One region of the Burkholderia vietnamiensis LMG 10929 genome, then DNA from elsewhere that is predicted to be linked to it. Evidence: riboswitches for the same ligand, from Rfam matches in the RefSeq annotation. Region 1 holds a riboswitch; the other holds the start of a gene.
What was found. Region 1 has a riboswitch for thiamine pyrophosphate ahead of thiC (phosphomethylpyrimidine synthase ThiC). Riboswitches for the same ligand answer to the same signal wherever they lie in the genome.

Region 1 (10,693 bases):
AACTATTTCCGCGGCCTGTCGAGCGGCCTCACGCTGCGCTGGCTCGAGCAGGTGTGGCAGCAGTATCAAGGCTCGGTCGCGCTGTCGCTCGGCGTCGCGTTCGCGACGCTCGCGATCGTGCTCGTCACCGGCGTGCCGGCCGGCTATGCGCTCGCGCGCAGCAACAGCCGCGTGGCGCGCGCCATCGAAGAAGCGCTCGTGCTGCCCGTCGCGCTGCCGGGCCTCGCCTCTGCCCTCGCGCTGCTGGTCGTGTACGGCGGCTTCACCGCGTTCCGGATGAGCCTGTGGTTCATCGTCGTCGGCCACGTCGTGTTCACGCTGCCGTTCATGGTGCGCGCGGTCGCGGCCGTGGCGGCCGGCGCCGAGCTGCGCACGCTCGAAGAAGGCGCGGCGAGCCTCGGCGCGTCGTTCGTCACGCGCTTCGTGACCATCGTGCTGCCGAACCTGCGCCCCGGCATCGTCGCGGGCGCGCTCGCGGTGCTCACGCTGTCGATCGGCGAATTCAACCTGACGTGGATGCTGCACACGCCCGATACGAAAACGCTGCCGGTCGGGCTCGCCGACACGTATGCGTCGCTACGCCTCGAAGTCGGCAGCGCATACACGATCGTGTTCCTGCTGATGACGCTGCCGCTGCTCGTCGCGATGCAATGGCTCGGCGTCGATCCGTCCGGCACGCGCGCCGCACGACGCCGCGCGCGCTGATGTCGCGCCACCCCTTACCCTGCCCCATGAAACTCGACTCCACTCCCATCACCCTGACCGGCTGCGCGAAGACCTTCCGCGGCACGCGCGTGCTCGAACCGCTCGACCTGTCGATCGGCGCCGGCGAGACGCTCGTGCTGCTCGGCCCGTCCGGCTGCGGCAAGACGACGACGCTGCGCCTGATCGCCGGCCTCGACACGCCGGACGCCGGCGGCCGCATCCTGTTCGGCGGCGACGACGTGACGCGCCTGCCGATCGAGCGCCGCCAGGTCGGCATGGTGTTCCAGAACTACGCGCTGTTCCCGAACCTGACGGTGCGCGGCAACGTCGGCTACGGGCTGAAGATCCGCAAGACCGCGCCGCGCGCCCTGCGCGAACGCGTCGACGAATTGCTCGCGATGATGCGGCTCGACGCGCATGCGGACAAACCGGTCGATCAGCTGTCCGGCGGCCAGCGCCAGCGCGTCGCGCTCGCGCGCGCGCTGGCGGTGCGGCCGCGCGTGCTGCTGCTCGACGAGCCGCTGACCGCGCTCGACGCGAAGCTGCGCGACGTGCTGCGCCGCGACATGAATGCGCTGCTGCGCGAGCTCGGCGTGACGACCGTCTACGTGACGCACGATCAGGCCGAGGCGATGGAGCTCGGCGACCGGATCGTCGTGATGGGCGCCGGCCGCATCGAGCAGATCGGCACGCCGCGCGACATCTACTACCGGCCGGCGAACCGCACGGTCGCGCAGTTCATCGGCACGCTGAACCGTCTCGCGGGACAATGGCGCGACGGCGCGCTCGCGACGACGGGCGGCTCGATCGTCACGCCGCATGCCGCCGACGAGTGGTTCTTCCGCCCGGAGGACGCGCAGCTCACCGATCCCGCGAAGGCGCCGCTGCGCGGCGCGATCGGCGCGTGCGCGTTCCTGGGCGAGCGGACGCGGCTCACGATCGAGCACGCGGCACCCGATGCGCTCGTGATCGACGTGCCGGGCCGCATCGAGCTCGCGCGCGGCACGGCGGTCGGCCTGACGATCGCGGCCGAAGGGCTGATCGCGCTCGCCGCGTGACGCCGCCCCACGATCAACCGACATTCCGGGACCCCACGATGCTGCTTGCTCAAATCAGCGACCTCCACATCAAGCGCCCGGGCCAGCTCGCGTACCGGCGCGTCGACACCGCCGCCGCGCTCGCGCGCTGCATCGCGAAGCTGAACGCGCTGACGCCGCGCCCCGACGCGGTGCTCGTCACCGGCGATCTGACCGACTTCGGCCACGACGACGAATACCGGCATCTGCGGGCGCTGCTCGCGCCGCTCGAGATACCGTACTACCTGATGGTCGGCAATCACGACGACCGCGCGGCGCTGCGTCGCGCGTTCCCCGAGCGCGCCGAGCTGCACGACGGCGCGTTCGTGCAGTACGCGCTCGATATCGGCGCGGTGCGCGTGCTCGCGCTCGATTCGCAGGTGCCGGGCGCGAGCCACGGCGACCTGTGCGATGCACGGCTCGCGTGGCTCGCCGCGCAGCTCGACGCCGCACGCGAGCGGCCGGTGATCGTCGCGCTGCATCATCCGCCGTTCGCGTCCGGCATCGGCCACATGGATGCGCTGCGGCTCGCGCCGGCCGCGGCCGCGAAACTCGATGCGCTGCTGCGCGGCCATCCGAACGTCGAGCGCGTGCTGTGCGGCCACGTGCACCGAACGATGTTCACGCGCTTCGGCGGCACGCTCGCGGCGGCCGTGCCGGCGCCCGCGCACCAGGTCGCGTTCGACCTGCGCGCCGATGCGCCGTCCGCGTTCCGGCTCGAACCGCCCGCGTTCGCGGTGCACGCGCATGCGCCCGACACGGGCGTCGTGTCGCATCACGTGTATGTCGACGAAGGCGACGGGCCGTATCCGTTCTATGAACCGAGCGGCGAGCTGGTCGACTGACGGGCGGCATCGGCGCGGGGGATGACGAGGGGCGGCGCCGGCAAGGGACGCTGGCGTGTGCGTCCGTGTGCGAGGTAAGCGCGTGTGCGTCGGCATACGTGGGCGCACGTCGGTATGGGCGCTGCGCGGCGGTACGCGCCGGCGCGGCTCGGTGCGCGGCTCCCGCTCGACCGGAACACGAACCGGCACGACCCGAGCATGACCGGAGCGCCACCTGAGCCCGATCCGAGCCGCACCTAAGCCCTCCCCGCGCACAACGTCATCGCGGCCTTCGCGCGGCCCGTCTCCCGTCTTCCGCACGGCGCGGCCGCACGCCGGCAGGATTCGCGACGCTCCGGTATGATCGGCACCCTCGACAAGCGTGCGCCGCGCCGCGCGCGCCGCCGTTCCACTCCGTCCCGTCGCGACCATGTCCTCCGCCGCCCCCGACCGCTCGACCGACGCCGCCTCGCCGCACTATTCGCGCAGCCTGCTGTTGCTGCTCGCGACGATCGCCGGCGTGTCGGTCGCGAACATCTACTACAACCAGCCGCTGCTCGACGCGTTCCGTTCGGCGTTTCCGGACCGCGCGTCGTGGATCGGCGTCGTGCCGACCGCGACCCAGCTCGGCTATGCGGCCGGCATGTTCGTGCTCGCGCCGCTCGGCGACCGTTTCGACCGCCGCGGGCTGATCCTGATGCAGATTGCGGGCCTGTCGATCGCGCTGATCGTCGCCGCGGCCGCCCCGTCGCTGGCGGTGCTGGCAGCCGCGAGCCTCGCGATCGGCGTGCTCGCGACGATCGCACAACAGGCCGTGCCGTTCGCGGCGGAGATCGCGCCGCCGGCCGAGCGCGGCCAGGCGGTCGGCACGGTGATGAGCGGGCTGCTGCTCGGCATCCTGCTCGCGCGCACGGCGGCCGGCTTCGTCGCCGAATATTTCGGATGGCGGGCGGTGTTCGGCGCGTCGGTCGCCGCGCTCGTCGTGCTCGCCGCGGTGATCGTGCTGCGCCTGCCGCGCAGCACGCCGACGTCGACGCTGTCGTACGGCAAGCTGCTCGGCTCGATGTGGCATCTGGCGGTCGAACTGCGCGGGCTGCGCGATGCGTCGCTGACAGGCGGCGCGCTGTTCGCCGCGTTCAGCGCGTTCTGGCCGGTGCTCACGCTGTTGCTCGCTGGCGCTCCGTTCCATCTCGGCCCGCAGGTCGCCGGGCTGTTCGGGATCGTCGGCGCGGCCGGCGCGCTGGCCGCGCCGTATGCGGGCCGCTTCGCCGACAAGCGCGGCCCGCGCACGATCATCTCGCTCGCGATTGCGCTGATCGCGGTGTCGTTCGCGATCTTCGCGGTGTCGGGCACGAGCCTCGTCGGGCTCGTGATCGGCGTGATCGTGCTGGATGTCGGCGTGCAGGCCGCGCAGATCTCGAACCAGTCGCGCATCTACGCGCTCAAGCCCGACGCGCGCAGCCGCGTGAACACCGTCTACATGGTGTGCTACTTCATCGGCGGCGCGCTCGGCTCGTCGATCGGCGTCGCCGCATGGCATGCGTTCGGCTGGATCGGGATGTGCACGGCCGGCTTGCTGTTTACCGCGCTCGCCGGATGGTGCCACCACCGCGGCGCACGCCGAAGCTGAGCGGCGCCGCGCGGCGTCGTCACGCGTCGGTGCGCGAGGCGGCCGGCTGGTCCGCGGGCGGCACGGCGAACACCGACGCGGGCTCGACCACCGCGGCCGGATCGACGACGGCGCCCGGCGCCGGCACCCCCAGCGGCACGGCCGACGGCGCGAGGATCGGCGCGGGCTCGGGCATCGACGGCTGATCCGGCGCGGCCGCAGCGCCGGCTTGCAGCTCGACGGCGGCCGGCGACGTGGCCGACGACATGGCCGGCGAAGCGTCGGCCGCCGGCCGGCGCGCCGGATCGAACACGAACGACAGCCCGACGCTGCCGAGAATCGCGACCGTCGCGACGACGGTCGCCGTGGTGACCGGTTCGCCGAGCATCAGCGCGCCGAGCGCGACCGCGACGATCGGATTCACGTACATGCAGCTGCTCGCGATGATCGGGCTCGTATGGCGGATCAGATAGCCGTAGGCGACATACGCGGCCATCGTGCAGAACACCATCAGGTAGATGAACGCGAACACCGGCCCGGCCGACAGCTGCTCGATGCGCTCGCCCATCAGCCAGGCGGCGAGCGTCGACATCAGGCCGCCGAGGCCGATCTGCAGCGACGTCGACAGAAACAGGTCGGACGGCAGCTTCAGCCGTGTCGCGAGATGCGCGCCGCCTGCCCAGAACAGCGCGCCGGCCAGCACGCAGATGGTGCCGAGCGCCGAGTTGGCGGCGCCGCCGCCGCCCGAGTTCAGCACGACGATGCCGACCATCCCGAGCGCGACGGCCGCCCACTCCCCTCGCGCGACCGGGCGCCCGGCGACCGCCGCGATCACGGTGGCAAAGAGCGGCACCGTCGCGACCATCACCGCGGCCGAGCCGCTGCTGACGGTGCGCATCCCCAGCGCGATCGTGCCGGACGACAGCGCGACCAGCATCGTGCCGACGATCGCCGAGTTGCGGACTTCGACGAGCGTCGGCCGCGCGGGCTTGCGGCGCAGCGCGAACACGAACAGCCCGATGCCGCCGAGCAGGTTGCGCAGGCCCGACAGCAGCAGCGGCGGAAACGACTGCAGCGCGAAATGCAGGCCGCTGTAGGTCGAGCCCCAGACGAAGTAGATGAAAACCAGCGCCAGTGCGACGCGGCCGCCGCGGCTTTGCGGCAGGCGGATGCGCAATGGCAGTCGGGGCAGCCGGGCGAGGAAATCCAGCAGACGGTCGAGTGGCGTCATCGTTCAGCCCGCCCGCACGGCAGGTGGCGCGCTCCGCTGCAAGACACCGGAGCAACCGGCAAGCGGCCCAGACGGGACCGGGAAAGCGGGGACGAGCGTGCGGAACGACATGACAGTGCGAACGGCGACGAATAGGAACCGGCAAGCGGCGGCAGAGGGTCGGACAAGATGTGCGCGCACGGCATCGTGCGCGCATGCCCGGCATTATGGCATCAAGGATTCGAAAGGATCGCCCGGCCCGGCCGAAAGGATGTCGACTGACGTTTCGGCGCGACATTTGCGGGCGCGGCACGGGTGAGATGCGGCGGTGCGGGTAGGTCGGGCGTGTGTCGACGGTTGGCTGGGGCGGCCGCTGCGCGACGCCGCCCACCATCACGCACCATCGCCCACCATCGCGCGCGGTGCGCAGCCGTGACGCAGCGCGCCTCGCACCGCCCCGCCGCTCACGATCCGCCGAACCAGTTGTAGCCCTGGTCGACCCAATAACCGCCCGGATAGGTGTCGGTCACGAAGATCTCCATGATGTGCTTCGGATTCTTGTAGCCGAGCTTGGTCGGCATCCGCAGCTTCATCGGGAAACCGAATTCCGGCGGCAGGCGGCGGCCGTCGTAGTCGAACGCGAGCAGCGTCTGCGGGTGCAGCGCGGTCGGCATGTCGATGCTCTCGTAGTAGTCGTCCGCACATTTGAAGCCGACGTACTTCGCGTGCGTATCGGCGCCCGCGCGCGCGAGGAACGCGCCGAACGGCGTGCCGCCCCAGCGGCCGATCGCGCTCCATCCTTCGACGCAGATGTGCCGCGTGATCTGCTCCGCATGCGGCAGCGCGCGCAGCTCGTCGAGCGTCCATACGCGCTTGCCGGTCACGCGACCGGACAGCACGAGCCGGTAGGTCGACGCGTCGACGTGCGGCACCTCGTCGATGCCGTAGTACGCATTGAACGGGAACGGCCGCGTGATGTCGGCCTCGGTATAGGTCGGCGCGAGTCGCTCGCCGCTGAACAGCCACGCCTGCACGCGATCGTTGATGCGCGACACCTGCTCGAGAAACGTGTTCACCGACGCATCGTCGTGCAGCGTGCAGCCGCTCAGCATCGTCAGGCCGCCGAGCGTCAGGATGCGCCGGTTGAACAGGCGCCGGGAGGGCATTTCGAGCTCGCGCCGCACGTCGAGCGCGAGCGACTGGCGGTCGAGCGTCCACGGCCGGCGCTCGCCGGGGGATTCGGATTCGGACATGATGAGTTCCTCGATCGTGAGCAGACGAATCAGCGTCCGCGCAGCATCGCGAGCAGCGAGCGCGGCACGCGCAACGCCATCGCGACGTGCACGACGACGAACGCGACGAGCAGCGTCATCGCCCAGAAATGCACGATGCGCGCGTTGTCGTAGCCGCCGAACGATGCGCGCAGCAGCGGAAACTGCACCGACTTCCAGATCGTCAGCCCGGACAGCACGAGCAAGGTCAGATCGGCGATCGCGAACAGGTAGGCCGCACGCTGCACCGCGTTGTAGACGCTCGGGTCGTCGTGCGCGAGCCGGCCGCGCAACGCGGCGCCCAGGTCGCGCCACACCGCGCGCGGCGTGACGGGCAGCATCTTGCGCGCGACGCGTCCGGTCGAGATCGACATCGTCAGGTAGAACAGCCCGTTGCCGACGAGCAGCCACATCGCCGCGAAATGCCATTGCAGCGCGCCGCCGAGCCAGCCGCCCAGCGTGATGCCGTGCGCGAACACGAACGGCGGATAGATCGGCGACGCATCGTAGATGCGCCAGCCGGACAGCACCATCAGGATCGCCGCGAGCGCATTGAGCCAGTGGCTCACGCGCACCCACAGCGGATGAATCGGGCGCGCGGGGCGCGGGGCCGCCGCGTGGCCGATGGCGGGAAGGGTTGGCATGATGAACACTCCGGATAGCGTCCGCGTCGATGCGGACGGGCACGACGCGGCACGATGCGCCACGCCACGACACGCGCAGCGCAGCGCGACGCGCAACCGGCCGGCGTGCTGCGCACGCGGCGGCCACGCGCCCGTACGGTTGCGTCAGTTCGACGGCGCCATCTTGTCGCCCGACGCCTTGCCCATCGCATCGTGCGACATCGCATCCGGCTTCATGGCGTCGTGCTTTTTCATCGCGTCCTTCTTCATGCCGTCCTTCTTTATCGCATCGTGGCCCATCGCGTCCTTCGACATCGACGACGCGCCCTGCGACATCGCGTCGTTCTGCGCGTAAGCGCTCGTTGCAAGCGCGGCGAAAGCGGCGACACAGGCGGCGATCAGTACGTTTTTCATCAGATTTCTCCACAACATGGGTTCGAGGAGCCGAATAGACGAACGACATCGCCGGAAATGACAGCCGCCGCGAAATTTTTTTGGGCCGCGCAAACGCGCGCGATGTTGCACCGCTTCGCACCCGCCCGCGACGCGCGAACGCGCTGCGGCGGCGCGGCGTGCTGCCGGCCGCGCGGGCGCTCGCGGCGGCGGCCATGCTGCGGCGCACCGCGGCGGCGCCCGGCTGCCGGTTGAAACCGCTGCGAAGCCGGTGTATCTTGTGCGCTGCTAACGCGGGGGTCCTGCAATGCGCCCGGTCAAACAACCGGCATTGCGGGTGAGAAATACCCTTTGAACCTGATCTGGATAATGCCAGCGCAGGGAAGCGTACGGATTTCGCCGCCATCCTCCTGACGAAATCCGCCGCCTCACCAAGCGTCGTCTCCTGCTTAGCTCGAGCCCCACATTCGTCAAGGGCTCCGGGCCTGCGCAGAAGCGCCTGCCCGGCGCTCACACAGGAGATTGCATGAACGCCAATCCGAAGTTTCTGTCCGCCGACGCCCACGTCGACGCCGCTGCCGTCGCCCCGCTGCCGAATTCGCGCAAGGTTTACGTAACCGGTTCGCAGCCCGACATCCGCGTGCCGATGCGTGAAATCACTCAGGCCGACACCCCGACCGGCTTCGGCGGCGAAAAGAATCCGCCGATCTACGTGTACGACACGTCGGGCCCGTACACCGACCCCGACGCGAAGATCGACATCCGCGCGGGCCTGCCCGCGCTGCGCCAGCGCTGGATCGAAGCGCGCGGCGACACCGAAGTGCTCGACGGCCTGTCGAGCGGCTACGGCCGCGAGCGCGCGGCCGACCCGGCCACCGCCGACCTGCGCTTCCCCGGCCTGCACCGCAATCCGCGCCGCGCGCAGGCGGGCAAGAACGTCACGCAGATGCACTACGCGCGTCAGGGCATCATCACGCCGGAAATGGAATACATCGCGATCCGCGAGAACCAGCGCCGCGCCGAGTATCTCGAGAATCTGAAGGCGAGCGGCCCGAACGGCGCGAAGCTCGCCGCGATGATGGGCCGTCAGCACCCGGGCCAGGCGTTCGGCGCCGCGGCCTTCGGCGCGAACGCGCTCGCCGAGATCACGCCCGAGTTCGTGCGCGACGAAGTCGCACGCGGCCGCGCGATCATTCCGGCGAACATCAACCACCCGGAATCGGAGCCGATGATCATCGGCCGCAACTTCCTCGTGAAGATCAACGCGAACATCGGCAACTCGGCCGTCACGTCGTCGATCGGCGAGGAAGTCGACAAGATGACGTGGGCGATCCGCTGGGGCGGCGACACGGTGATGGACCTGTCGACCGGCAAGCACATCCATGAAACGCGCGAGTGGATCATCCGCAACAGCCCGGTGCCGATCGGCACGGTGCCGATCTACCAGGCGCTGGAGAAGGTCAACGGCAAGGCCGAGGACCTCACGTGGGAAATCTTCCGCGACACGCTGATCGAGCAGGCCGAGCAAGGCGTCGACTACTTCACGATCCATGCGGGCGTGCGGCTGCAGTACGTGCCGCTCACCGCGAACCGGATGACGGGCATCGTATCGCGCGGCGGCTCGATCATGGCGAAGTGGTGCCTCGCGCACCACAAGGAAAGCTTCCTGTACGAACACTTCGAAGAGATCTGCGAGATCATGAAGGCGTACGACGTGAGCTTCTCGCTCGGCGACGGCCTGCGCCCCGGCTCGATCTACGACGCGAACGACGAAGCGCAGCTCGGCGAGCTGAAGACGCTCGGCGAGCTCACGCAGATCGCGTGGAAGCACGACGTGCAGGTGATGATCGAAGGCCCCGGCCACGTGCCGATGCAGCTGATCAAGGAGAACATGGACCTGCAGCTCGACTGGTGCAAGGAAGCGCCGTTCTACACGCTCGGGCCGCTGACCACCGACATCGCGCCGGGCTACGACCACATCACGTCGGGCATCGGCGCCGCGATGATCGGCTGGTTCGGCACCGCGATGCTGTGCTACGTGACGCCGAAGGAGCACCTCGGGCTGCCGAACAAGGACGACGTGAAGGAAGGGATCATCACGTACAAGCTCGCCGCGCACGCCGCCGACCTCGCCAAGGGTCACCCGGGCGCGCAGGTGCGCGACAACGCGCTGTCGAAGGCGCGCTTCGAGTTCCGCTGGGAAGACCAGTTCAACATCGGCCTCGATCCGGACAAGGCGCGCGAATTCCACGACGAAACGCTGCCGAAGGATTCGGCGAAGGTCGCGCATTTCTGCTCGATGTGCGGGCCGCACTTCTGCTCGATGAAGATCACGCAGGACGTGCGCGAGTTCGCCGCCCAACAGGGCGTGTCGGAAACCGAAGCGCTGCAGAAGGGCATGGAAGTCAAGGCAGTCGAGTTCGTGAAGACCGGCGCGGAGATCTATCACCGCCAGTAAGCGGACATGCGGAGGCCGCGGCTCGCACGGGCCGCGGCCCCGCACACGTCTGCCGACGCCTGCACGAGCCCGCTTTCGAGCGGGCTTTGTTTTGCGCGTTCGTCGCATCGCGCATGCCTGCCCGCGGGCGAGAAACAATTCATTACGAAAGCGCCCGAGCCTTAACAAGTCCTTACAGCAGCATGACGGGACGGCGGGTAGATTGGCCATATGCACAGCCTCGATACGGTCGTGCGACCTCCCTCCACTACCACAAGGACAACGATCATGCGTAACTCGATTCGGCGTTTTGGGGTATGCGCGCTCCTCGTCGCGACGGTAGCGAGCCTGTCGGCCTGCGATTCGATGACGCGCCGTCAGCGCGATACGGCGATTGGCGCAGGCGTCGGCGGTGTGGCCGGCGCGGCGATCGGCGGCAACGCGCTGTCGACGCTCGGCGGCGCGGCAGCTGGCGGCCTGATCGGCAACCAGGTCGGCAAGTAAGCGTACGCTCAGGCTCATTCCAGGTCGCCGCCGCGCGCGGC
Region 2 (10,693 bases), 830 kb from region 1:
GGGAATCGTGCCGGGTCGACGGGCCAGGGGTCCGCGTCGCCGGTTTCGTCGCCGTCGCGCCACGCCAGCGCGAGCACCAGCGCGTCGAGCGGCGCGAAGCCGCAATCGAGGAACGCCGCGAGCGCGGCGATCCAGTCGTCGGCGAGCGGATGGGCACCTTCGAGCGCATGGCGCGCGCCGGCGGCATGCAGCACCGCGCCGCGCTCGTCGAATTCGATCGCGACCGCGTCGGCGGACGCCGGGCGCGATGCGGCCGACGCGCGCACCTGGGCCGCCCGGTCGCCGGCCGACACGATCAGCACGTCGCCGTCGGCCGGCACGTCCGGCGCGGCGACGCAGATGCGCCACGGCGTCGCCGCGGCCGGCCAGTCGCCCAGGCGCGCGCGAATCCGCTCGGCCGCCTCGGCCAGTTCGTCGGCCGGCGGCCAGAACGCGTCGGCGAAGCGCGCGCTCATGCGCCGCCTCCGTCCTGGTGCCAGAACGGCATGCCGACGACCGGCGTGCTCGCATGCGCGGTCTCGCGCGCGTCCATCGGGCCGGCCAGGTATGCGGCGCGGCCGGCTTCGACGCCCTGCGCGAACGCACGCGCCATGATCTCCGGATGCGTGGCCTGCGACACGGCCGTGTTCAGCAGCACGCCGTCGAAGCCCCACTCCATCACCTGGCACGCATGCGACGGCACGCCGAGCCCGGCGTCGACGATCAGCGGCACGTCGGGCAGCCGTTCGCGCAGCACGCGCAGCCCGTACGGGTTCACGACGCCCTTGCCGGTGCCGATCGGCGCGCCCCACGGCATCAGCGCCTCGCAGCCGACGTCGAGCAGGCGGCGGCCGATCACGAGATCCTCGGTGCAGTACGGAAGCACCTTGAAGCCGTCCTTGACCAGTTGCGCGGCTGCCTCGATCAGCCCGACCGGGTCGGGCTGCAGCGTGTAGTCGTCGCCGATCAGCTCCAGCTTGATCCAGTCGGTGTCGAACACCTCGCGCGCCATGTGCGCGGTCGTCACGGCCTCGGCGACGGTCTGGCAGCCGGCCGTGTTCGGCAGCAGCGGCACCGCGTGGCGCTTGAGCAGATCGAAGAAGCCGGCCTCGGCGGTGCCGCCCGTCATCTGCCGGCGCAGCGCGACGGTCACCATCCCGGGGCGCGACGCGTCGATCGAATCGGACAGCGACTGCAGCGACGGATAGCGCGACGTGCCGAGCAGTACGCGGCTTGCGAAGGTTGCGCCGTAGAGCGTGAGTGCGTCGGCGGAAGTGTGGGACGTCATGTCGTTTTCCTGGAAGAGCGGGGGCAACGCGGCGACGCTCAGCCGCCTGCGACGGGATGCACCACGTCGAGCTTGTCGCCCGCCGCGAGTGCGCGCGCCGCATGCTGCGTGCGCGCGACGAACGTGCCGTTCAGCGCGACCGCGTACGGCGGGCGCGCGCCGTACGCGGCGAGCGCATCGGCGACGGTCGCGCCGTCGGGCAGCGTCAGGGTCTGCTGGTTGATCTGGATATCCATGAGGCTCGGTCGGATTCGGTCGGCGGCGCGCGTCAGGCCGGCTGGCGCGCGTCGTCGCGGTGATGAAGGAGCGTCGGCCAGCGCGCGGCGTCGCGCCACGCGGCAAACGCGTCGGCATCGGCGAACGCGCCGCCGAGCGCCGCCTGCGCGAGCGCGGCGGCCGCCTGCGCGACTTCCGGCGCGATCATGAAGCCGTGCCGGTACAGGCCGTTGACCGCGAGCGTCGTCGCGCCGTCCCAGATCACCGCGGGGCGGTGATCGGGCAGCGTCGGGCGGCACTGCGAATTCAGTTCGAGGATGCGCGCCTCGCCGAACGCCGGGTGCACGGAGAACGCCGCGCTCAGCAGCTCGAGCGCCGAGCGCACGCTGACGGGCGACATGTCCTCGCCTTCCACCTCGGTCGCGCCGATCACGTACAGGTCGTCCTGCTTCGGCGCGATGTACAGCGGATAGCGCGGATGCAGCAGCCGCACCGGCCGCGTGAGGCCGATGCCGGGCGCGTGCACGCGCGCGACTTCGCCGCGGATGCCGCGCAGCGCCGGCAGCGCCGGTTTCGCGCCGAGCCCGCGGCAATCGATCGTGAAATGCGCGTCGGGACGGTTCGCGTCGTCGATCGTCGCGTGCCAGTGCAGCTCGACGCTGCGTTGCGCGAGGCCGGCCGCCAGCGCGTGCAGCGCCTGCCGGTTGTCGAGCTGCCCTTCGCGCGGCAGCATCAGGCCGCGCGCGAAGCGGCCGGCGAGCGCGGGCTCGGCCGCATCCACCTGCGCGCCGGCCAGCGCCACGAAGCCGCCGTCGAACAGCTCGGCCGGCGCGTTCGCGCGCACGCGGCGCTCGAACAGCGGCGCTTCCGCGCGATCGGCGTGATGCCAGACGACCAGCGTGCCGCGATGCTGGAAGAACACGGGTTCCGGCAACTCGGCGAGCCATTGCGGCCAGCGCGCGAGCGACGCGACACCGAGCTCGGTGATCAGCAGCTCGGCGCTCGCCGCCTCGGCGACGGGCGCGAGCATCGCGGCGGCGATCCATGCGGCCGACTGCTCGCCGTCGGGGCCGCCGCGCTCGTACAGGGCGACGCGATGCCCGTCGCCGGCGAGTCGCCAGGCGACCAGGCGGCCGACGAGGCCGCCGCCGAGTACCGCGAAATCCGGGCGCGACGCGCCGAGGTTCGACGTGCGGAGATTCATCGTGCGCCCTCCATGCGAAGCGCGCGGGCCTGAACGGCCGACGCAGGCGCGTGCGCGCCGCCTCGTGCAGACGCACGCGGCAGCGGATCGGGAACAGCGAAAAAGACTGAAGATTGAGCGGTCATCATTCCTTCCGTAACGCGCGATGCGCGTACCCAAAAGGACGAAACCGGCAGCAAAGGCCGGCCGGGCGGGACTCGGACGCTGACCATGTGGGATGGCGGCCAGCGCGGCCCGGCGGGATCAGAAACTTCCCTCGCCGGTATTACCCGGATCGGGTGCGAAGGGTCTTTCTCAGCCTCGCAGCGTTGCCCGGAACTACCCATGGCCGCACTCGAAGCACCCCTGTTTCGTCGTCGGCCATTAGACCATAAAAGCGGAAAGCGCCGCAAACTGTCCCCGTGCGGCAAATTCGCCCGTCGCAGCGCGCCGCTCTGGCACAATGCCCGCAGGCCGGCTGCGCGAGCGGCCGGTTGCCGCGTCACCGCCGGCCTTAAGTGCTGTTTAAGGCGCGCGGGCGACCATCCCGACGCCCGCTGTCGGTCGGCACCTCGTCGCCGGCATCTCGTATCGCGGCGCGCGTCCGGTCCGCCCGGCCCGCGCGCCGGCCACTCACCAGGAAGCACATGACCCAATCGATCGATCCCGTCCGCTCCGACGCCGCGCCGCAGGACGAGCGCCCGGTATCCGCGTGGAGCCTCATCAAGCCCTACTGGGTGTCGTCCGAATGGAAGATCGCGTGGGGGCTGTTGATCACGATCGTCGCGATGAATCTTGCCAGCGTATGGCTCACCGTCCTGTTCAACTCCTGGTACGGTAAGTTCAACAACGCGCTGCAAGCAAAGGACGCTCACCACTTCCCCCATTTGATGCTGCAGTTCGGCGGCCTGGCATTCGCGTCGATCGTCCTGTTCGTCTACAGCCGCTACCTGCGTCAGATGCTGGGCTTCCGCTGGCGACAGTGGCTCACACATCGTTTTCTGGATGAGTGGTTGAACGGACGAGCGTTCTATCGCATTGAGCGAGACCACCTCGCCGACAACCCGGACCAGCGGATCTCGGACGATCTTCAGTCGTTTGCAACGACGACGCTGGCGCTGTCCCTCGATTTGCTGTCCACGTTCGTCACCCTGGTTTGGTTCACTGCCATTCTTTGGACACTTGCCGGTCCCCTGACACTGCCCATCGGCGGTACAACGCTCGTTATTCCCGGGTATATGGTGTGGGTGGCGGTGATCTATGCGCTATTCGGCTCGTACTTGATACAAAAAGCGGGACGTCCTCTGATCTCAATCGGCTATCAGCAACAACGCGTCGAGGCCGATCTGCGCTTTGGCCTCATCCGAGTTCGCGAAAACGCGGAGCAAATCGCCTTCTACGATGGCTCTGCGTTTGAGGAGGCGCACGCGCGCACTCTTTTTGAACGTATCCGCGAAAACTGGTGGGCCTTCATGAAGTACACGAGGCGGCTCAATTTTGTATTGAACTTCTACAGCACGATCGCAAATGTGTTTCCGTATATCGCCGCCGCGCCCGTCTATTTTGCCGGTGCATTTTCGTTCGGTACGATGATGCAGATCGCGGACACATTCAGTCGCGTCAGCGATTCGTTCTCGTGGTTCATCAACAGCTACGGCACCCTCGTCGAATGGCGCGCGACCGTCAACCGTCTGCGCGAATTCAAGCGCGTGATGGGCACGTCGCATCTGAAGGAAAGCCTGTCGCCCGCGACCGAGCACGGCGGCATCAACCTGCACTACGTCGATGCGGCGAAGCTGTCGACGTCGTCGCTGAAGCTCGCGCTGCCGAACGGCACCGCGCTCGCGAACATCGGCAACGTGACGATCGAGCCGGGCTCGCGCTGGCTGGTGGTCGGCAAGTCGGGTTCCGGCAAGAGCACCTTCATCCGCGCGCTCGCGGGCCTGTGGCCGTTCGGCGACGGCGCGATCGACGCGCCGGTCGGCGCGCGGTTGATGTTCGTGCCGCAGACGAGCTATCTGCCGATCGGCACGCTGAAGGCCGCACTCACCTATCCGGCCGCGCCCGATGCCTTCACCGACGACGCATGCCGCGACGCGCTGCGCGCGTGCCACCTCGAAGGCTACGTCGACCGTCTGGACGAAACCGGCCACTGGACGCGCGTGCTGTCGCCGGGCGAACAGCAGCGGCTCGCGGGTGCGCGCGTGCTGCTGCACAAGCCCGACTTCCTGTTCCTCGACGAAGCGACGAGCGCGCTCGACGCCGACAACGAAGCGCGGCTCTATCACTTGTTCGCCGAACGGCTGCCGAAAGCGGCGATCGTCAGCATCGCGCATCGCGAGGCGCTGGCTGAGTTCCACGTCGGCACGATCAACGTCGAGCGCGTGAACGACGACGACAAGGTTGCCGCGTAGCGCCCTGTAACGCTGCGCTCCTGCATGGCGCAGCATTCCTGACTAGCGCTGCACTCGTTATGCAGCGAAGCAACGAGCCGGCGCGCTGCACCGGCTCGCCGTCCCTTCTGCCCTACCCGCCCGCAGCCGCGATCGGCGCCGACACGATCGGCACATGCGACACGCCTTCGTGCGACAACCGGCTTTCGAACAACGTCAGCGCGTCGAAGCGCAGCGCGAGCGGCCGGCCGATCGCGCCGCCATGCGCGGGCTGCCCGTCCGCGTCGCGCGGCAGCCGTGCGAGCGTCACGTGCGGCCGGAACGGCCGGTGATCGGCCGGCACGCCGAGCTCGCGCAACACCGCAGACAACGCCGCGTTCAGCGCCGCGCACGCGGGATCGGCCGCGAGTTCGGCCACGATCAGCCTGGCGCGCGGCAGGCTCGGCCACCATGCGATCCGCTCGACCGGCTGCAGCGGCAGCGCGTGGGCGGCCGCGAGCGCCGGCAGACGCGCGGCCAGCAGGTCGCACCGCGGGCGCTCGATCGCGCCGATGAACGCAAGCGTCACGTGAAGTTGGGCCGCCGGCGTGCGGCGTGCGCCGCGCGTGACCGGCAACGCATGCAGCGCGTCGCTCGATGCCCGATCGGGCATCAGCGCGACGAATGCACGGAGCCGGTCGCCGTTCATGATTCGCGCGCCGCGATGCGCGTGTCGGCCAGCGCATCGGCGCCGGCCGGCAGCACGCATGCGCGTGCCGGGATCGTGTGGCGCGCGAACGCCGGCTTAGCGATGCGCTGCCGGCGATAGTCTCCCCACGCGGCACGCGCATGCTTGCCGGGCGAGAGGATCACAACGAAGTTGACGACCGCCATCGCCGGCACGATCCCGTAGACGGCGTTGAACAGACCAGGCACGGATGCGCTCATCCTCAATCCTTCTACAGGGCTCGGTCATATGCGCCGGCCGCGCGAACGCCGCCGTCGGGACGACATGATCGGATCGGGCAGCCCGCCCGAAAACCGCAAACGGAAACGATCGGCGCTCGCATGACATCGCGACCCGATGTGATCAGATTAGGCGACGCATCGCGAAGATGCGTCGACGCGCGCGATGCGACCGCGCACCACGGGCGGTCGGCTGCCATAAAAAAACGGGCGCCCTCGCGGACGCCCGTCTCGTCGAAACCTGCTCGCGGCCGAAATCAGCGCGGCAGTTCCGAATGCCCCATCAGGTACGCATCGACCGAGCGCGCGCACTGGCGGCCTTCGCGGATCGCCCACACGACGAGCGACTGGCCGCGGCGCATGTCGCCGGCCGCGAACACCTTGTCGACCGACGTGTAGTACGAGCGCTCGCCTTCGGTGGCAGCACGCGCATTGCCGCGCGCGTCCTTCGCGACGCCGAACGCGTCGAGCACCGGCGCCGCCGGCTGCGTGAAGCCCATTGCGAGCAGCACGAGGTCGGCCTTCATCTCGAACTCGGAGCCCGGCACTTCCTGCATCTTGCCGTCCTTCCACTCGACGCGCACCGCGATCAGCTTCTCGACCTTGCCGTTCTTGCCTTCGAGGCGCTTCGTCGCGACCGCCCAATCGCGCTCGCAGCCTTCCTCGTGCGACGACGACGTGCGCAGCTTGATCGGCCAGTACGGCCACACGAGCGGCTTGTTCTCCTCTTCCGGCGGCTGCGGCAGCAGTTCGAACTGCGTGACCTGCTTCGCGCCGTGACGGTTCGACGTGCCGACGCAGTCCGAACCCGTATCGCCGCCGCCGATCACGATCACGTGCTTGCCCTTCGCGAGCAGCTGGTCGGTGAGCTTGTCGCCGGCGTTCACGCGGTTCTGCTGCGGCAGGAAGTCCATCGCGAAATGGACGCCGGCGAGCTCGCGGCCCGGCACCGGCAGGTCGCGCGGCGTTTCCGAACCGCCCGCGATCACGACCGCGTCGAATTCTTCCTTCAGCGTGTCCGGCGAAATGGTTTCCTTCGCGAGGTTGCCGATCGACTCGGGCAGCGGCTCCTTGCCGATGAACACGCTGGTGCGGAACGTCACGCCTTCGGCTTCCATCTGGCGCATGCGGCGGTCGATCAGCCACTTCTCCAGCTTGAAGTCGGGGATCCCGTAACGCAGCAGCCCGCCGACGCGATCGTTCTTCTCGAACACCGTTACGTCATGGCCGGCGCGCGCGAGCTGCTGCGCGGCCGCGAGGCCCGCGGGGCCCGAGCCGACGACCGCGACCTTCTTGCCCGTCTTGTGCTCGGCCGGCTGCGGCTTCACCCAGCCTTCGGCCCAGGCCTTGTCGATGATCGCGTGCTCGATCGACTTGATGCCGACCGGATCGTTGTTGATCCCCAGCGTGCACGCCGCCTCGCACGGCGCCGGGCAGATCCGGCCCGTGAACTCCGGGAAGTTGTTGGTCGAATGCAGGACTTCGATCGCCTGCTGCCAGTCCTGGCGGTAAACGAGATCGTTGAAGTCCGGAATGACGTTGTTGACCGGGCAGCCGTTGTTGCAGAACGGGATGCCGCAATCCATGCAGCGCGCGCCCTGGACCTTCGCGTCCGCGTCGGTCAGCGCCGCGACGAATTCCTTGTAGTGCTTCACGCGCGTGAGCGGTGCTTCGTACGCCTCGTGGCGGCGTTCGAACTCCAGAAAACCGGTTGCCTTGCCCATAAGGTGCTCTTCTGTTCGGTGTATCGGGTGGGGGAGCCGCGCGCAGCCGTCAGGCGCGCGCGGCATTCGCTATGTCGTTCGTCGCTCAGGCGGCCAGCGCTTGCTTCGCCGCCTTCTTCGCACCGATCTCGCCCAGCGCGCGCTTGTATTCGTTCGGGAACACCTTCACGAACTGGCGGCGCGCCGCGTCCCAGTTTTCCAGCAGCGACTTCGCGCGCGGCGAACCCGTGAACTGGAAATGACGCTCGACGAGCCCCTTGAGCAGCGCTTCGTCCGTCGTGCCCGCGTGCCAGAGCGCGCGATCGACCGTGCGCTCCTGCTCGGCCTGCTGCAGCACCGGATCGAGCGCGACCATCGCCTTGTTGCACTTCGCCGCGAACGTGCCTTCCGGATCGTAGATGTACGCGACGCCGCCCGACATGCCGGCCGCGAAGTTGCGCCCGGTTTCGCCGAGCACGACCACCGTGCCGCCCGTCATGTATTCGCAGCCGTGGTCGCCCGTGCCTTCGACGACCGCCGTCGCGCCCGAGTTGCGCACGCAGAAGCGCTCGCCCGCGACGCCGCGGAAGAATGCCTCGCCTTCGAGCGCGCCGTACATCACCGTGTTGCCGCAGATGATGTTCTCTTCGGACTTGCCGCGGAAGTCGTTGGTCGGACGGATGATGATCCGCCCGCCCGACAGGCCCTTGCCGACGTAGTCGTTGCCGTCGCCGACGAGGTCGAGCGTCACGCCCTTCGCGAGGAACGCGCCGAAGCTCTGGCCGGCCGTGCCTTTCAGCTGGATGTGCACGGCGTCGTCGGCGAGGCCGTCGTGGCCGTGCTTCTTCGCGATCACGCCCGACAGCATCGCGCCGACCGTCCGGTTCACGTTGCGCACCGGCTGGATGAACGACACATGCTCGCCGTTCTCGATCGCGGCCTTCGCCTTCTCGATCAGCACGTGGTCGAGCGCGCGCTCGAGGCCGTGGTCCTGCCCTTCGACGTGGCGGCGGGCGACGTCCTCGCAGCCTTCCGGCTGATAGAACACGCGCGAGAAGTCGAGGCCCTTCGCCTTCCAGTGCTCGATGCCCTTGCGGGTGTCGAGCAGGTCGGGGCGGCCGATCAGGTCGTCGAACTTCGCGATGCCGAGCTGCGCCATGATCTCGCGCACTTCCTCGGCGACGAAGAAGAAGTAGTTCACGACGTGCTCGGGCTGGCCCTTGAACTTCGCGCGCAGCACCGGATCCTGCGTCGCGACGCCGACCGGGCACGTGTTCAGATGGCACTTGCGCATCATGATGCAGCCTTCGACGACCAGCGGCGCCGTCGCGAAGCCGAATTCGTCCGCGCCGAGCAGCGCGCCGATCACGACGTCACGGCCCGTCTTCATCTGGCCGTCGGCCTGCACGCGGATGCGGCCGCGCAGGCGGTTCAGCACCAGCGTCTGCTGCGTTTCGGCGAGGCCGAGTTCCCACGGCGTGCCCGCATGCTTGACCGACGACAGCGGCGACGCGCCGGTGCCGCCGTCATGGCCGGCGATCACGACGTGGTCGGCCTTCGCCTTCGCGACACCGGCCGCAACCGTGCCGACGCCGACTTCCGACACCAGCTTCACCGAGATGCTCGAGCTCGGGTTGACGTTCTTCAGGTCGTGGATCAGCTGCGCCAGATCCTCGATCGAGTAGATGTCGTGGTGCGGCGGCGGCGAGATCAGGCCGACGCCCGGCACCGAATAACGCAGCTTGCCGATGTACTCGGACACCTTGTGGCCCGGCAGCTGGCCGCCTTCGCCCGGCTTCGCGCCCTGCGCCATCTTGATCTGGATCTGGTCGGCCGACGCGAGGTACTCGGCGGTGACACCGAAGCGGCCCGACGCGACCTGCTTGATCTTCGAGCGCAGCGAATCGCCGTCCTTCAGCGGAATGTCGCTGACGATCTCGTCGCCGATCACCGACTTCAGCGTCTCGCCCGCCTTGATCGGAATGCCGCGCAGTTCGTTGCGGTAGCGCTTGTCGTCCTCGCCGCCTTCGCCGGTGTTCGACTTGCCGCCGATCCGGTTCATCGCGATCGCGAGCGTCGCGTGCGCTTCGGTGCTGATCGAGCCGAGCGACATCGCTCCCGTCGCGAAACGCTTGACGATTTCCTTCGCCGGCTCGACGTCGTCGATCGGGATCGCACGGGTCGGGTCGACCTTGAACTCGAACAGGCCGCGCAACGTCATGTGGCGCTTGGTCTGGTCGTTGATCAGGTGCGCGTATTCCTTGTACGTCTGGTACGAGTTGCTGCGCGTCGCGTGCTGGAGCTTCGCGATCGAATCCGGCGTCCACATGTGGTCTTCGCCGCGCACGCGGTAGGCGTACTCGCCGCCCGCGTCGAGCATGTCGCGCAGCACCGGGTTGTCGCCGAACGCATCGCGGTGCAGGCGGATCGCTTCTTCCGCGACTTCGAACAGGCCGATGCCGCCGACCTTCGATGCCGTGCCCTTGAAGTACTTCTCGACGAGGTCGCTCGACAGGCCGAGCGCTTCGAAGATCTGCGCGCCCGTGTACGACATGTACGTCGAGATGCCCATCTTCGACATCACTTTCTGAAGGCCCTTGCCGACCGCCTTCGTGAAGTTGTAGATCGCCTTCTCCGGCGACAGGTCGCCCGGCAGGCCTTCGGCCATCTTCGCGAGCGTTTCCATCGCGAGGTACGGGTGCACGGCTTCCGCGCCGTAGCCGGCGAGCAGCGCGAAGTGGTGCGTCTCGCGCGCGGAGCCCGTCTCGACGACGAGGCCCGTGCTCGTGCGCAGCCCTTGCTGGACGAGGTGCGTGTGGATCGCCGACGTGGCGAGCAGCGCCGGAATCGCGACGTGGTCGGCATCGGTCTTGCGGTCCGACACGATCAGCATGTTGTAGCCGGACTTCACCGCGTCGACGGCTTCGGCGCACAGCGACGCGAGGCGCGCCTCGATGCCTTCCTTGCCCCATGCGACCGGATAGCA

Region 2: another riboswitch for thiamine pyrophosphate. It lies ahead of AK36_RS12075 (FAD-dependent oxidoreductase); the one in region 1 lies ahead of thiC (phosphomethylpyrimidine synthase ThiC).

Annotation. Positions count from the first base shown of each region.
Region 1 covers NZ_CP009631.1:2,951,805-2,962,497, forward strand. Annotated here, with positions in the region: gene AK36_RS23260 (ABC transporter permease) at 1-705, shown strand, start outside; gene AK36_RS23265 (ABC transporter ATP-binding protein) at 732-1,763, shown strand; gene AK36_RS23270 (phosphodiesterase) at 1,802-2,626, shown strand; gene AK36_RS23275 (MFS transporter) at 3,036-4,235, shown strand; gene AK36_RS23280 (EamA family transporter) at 4,255-5,445, opposite strand; gene AK36_RS23285 (molybdopterin-dependent oxidoreductase) at 5,889-6,677, opposite strand; gene AK36_RS23290 (cytochrome b/b6 domain-containing protein) at 6,707-7,339, opposite strand; gene AK36_RS23295 (pentapeptide MXKDX repeat protein) at 7,484-7,732, opposite strand; TPP riboswitch at 7,997-8,113, shown strand; gene thiC (phosphomethylpyrimidine synthase ThiC) at 8,238-10,169, shown strand; gene AK36_RS23305 (glycine zipper 2TM domain-containing protein) at 10,437-10,652, shown strand.
Region 2 covers NZ_CP009631.1:460,362-471,054, forward strand. Annotated here, with positions in the region: gene thiE (thiamine phosphate synthase) at 1-455, opposite strand, end outside; gene AK36_RS12065 (thiazole synthase) at 452-1,267, opposite strand; gene thiS (sulfur carrier protein ThiS) at 1,306-1,503, opposite strand; gene AK36_RS12075 (FAD-dependent oxidoreductase) at 1,536-2,687, opposite strand; TPP riboswitch at 2,922-3,044, opposite strand; gene AK36_RS12080 (ABC transporter ATP-binding protein/permease) at 3,314-5,080, shown strand; gene thpR (RNA 2',3'-cyclic phosphodiesterase) at 5,193-5,747, opposite strand; gene AK36_RS12090 (hypothetical protein) at 5,744-5,986, opposite strand; gene AK36_RS12095 (glutamate synthase subunit beta) at 6,262-7,728, opposite strand; gene AK36_RS12100 (glutamate synthase-related protein) at 7,814-10,693, opposite strand, start outside.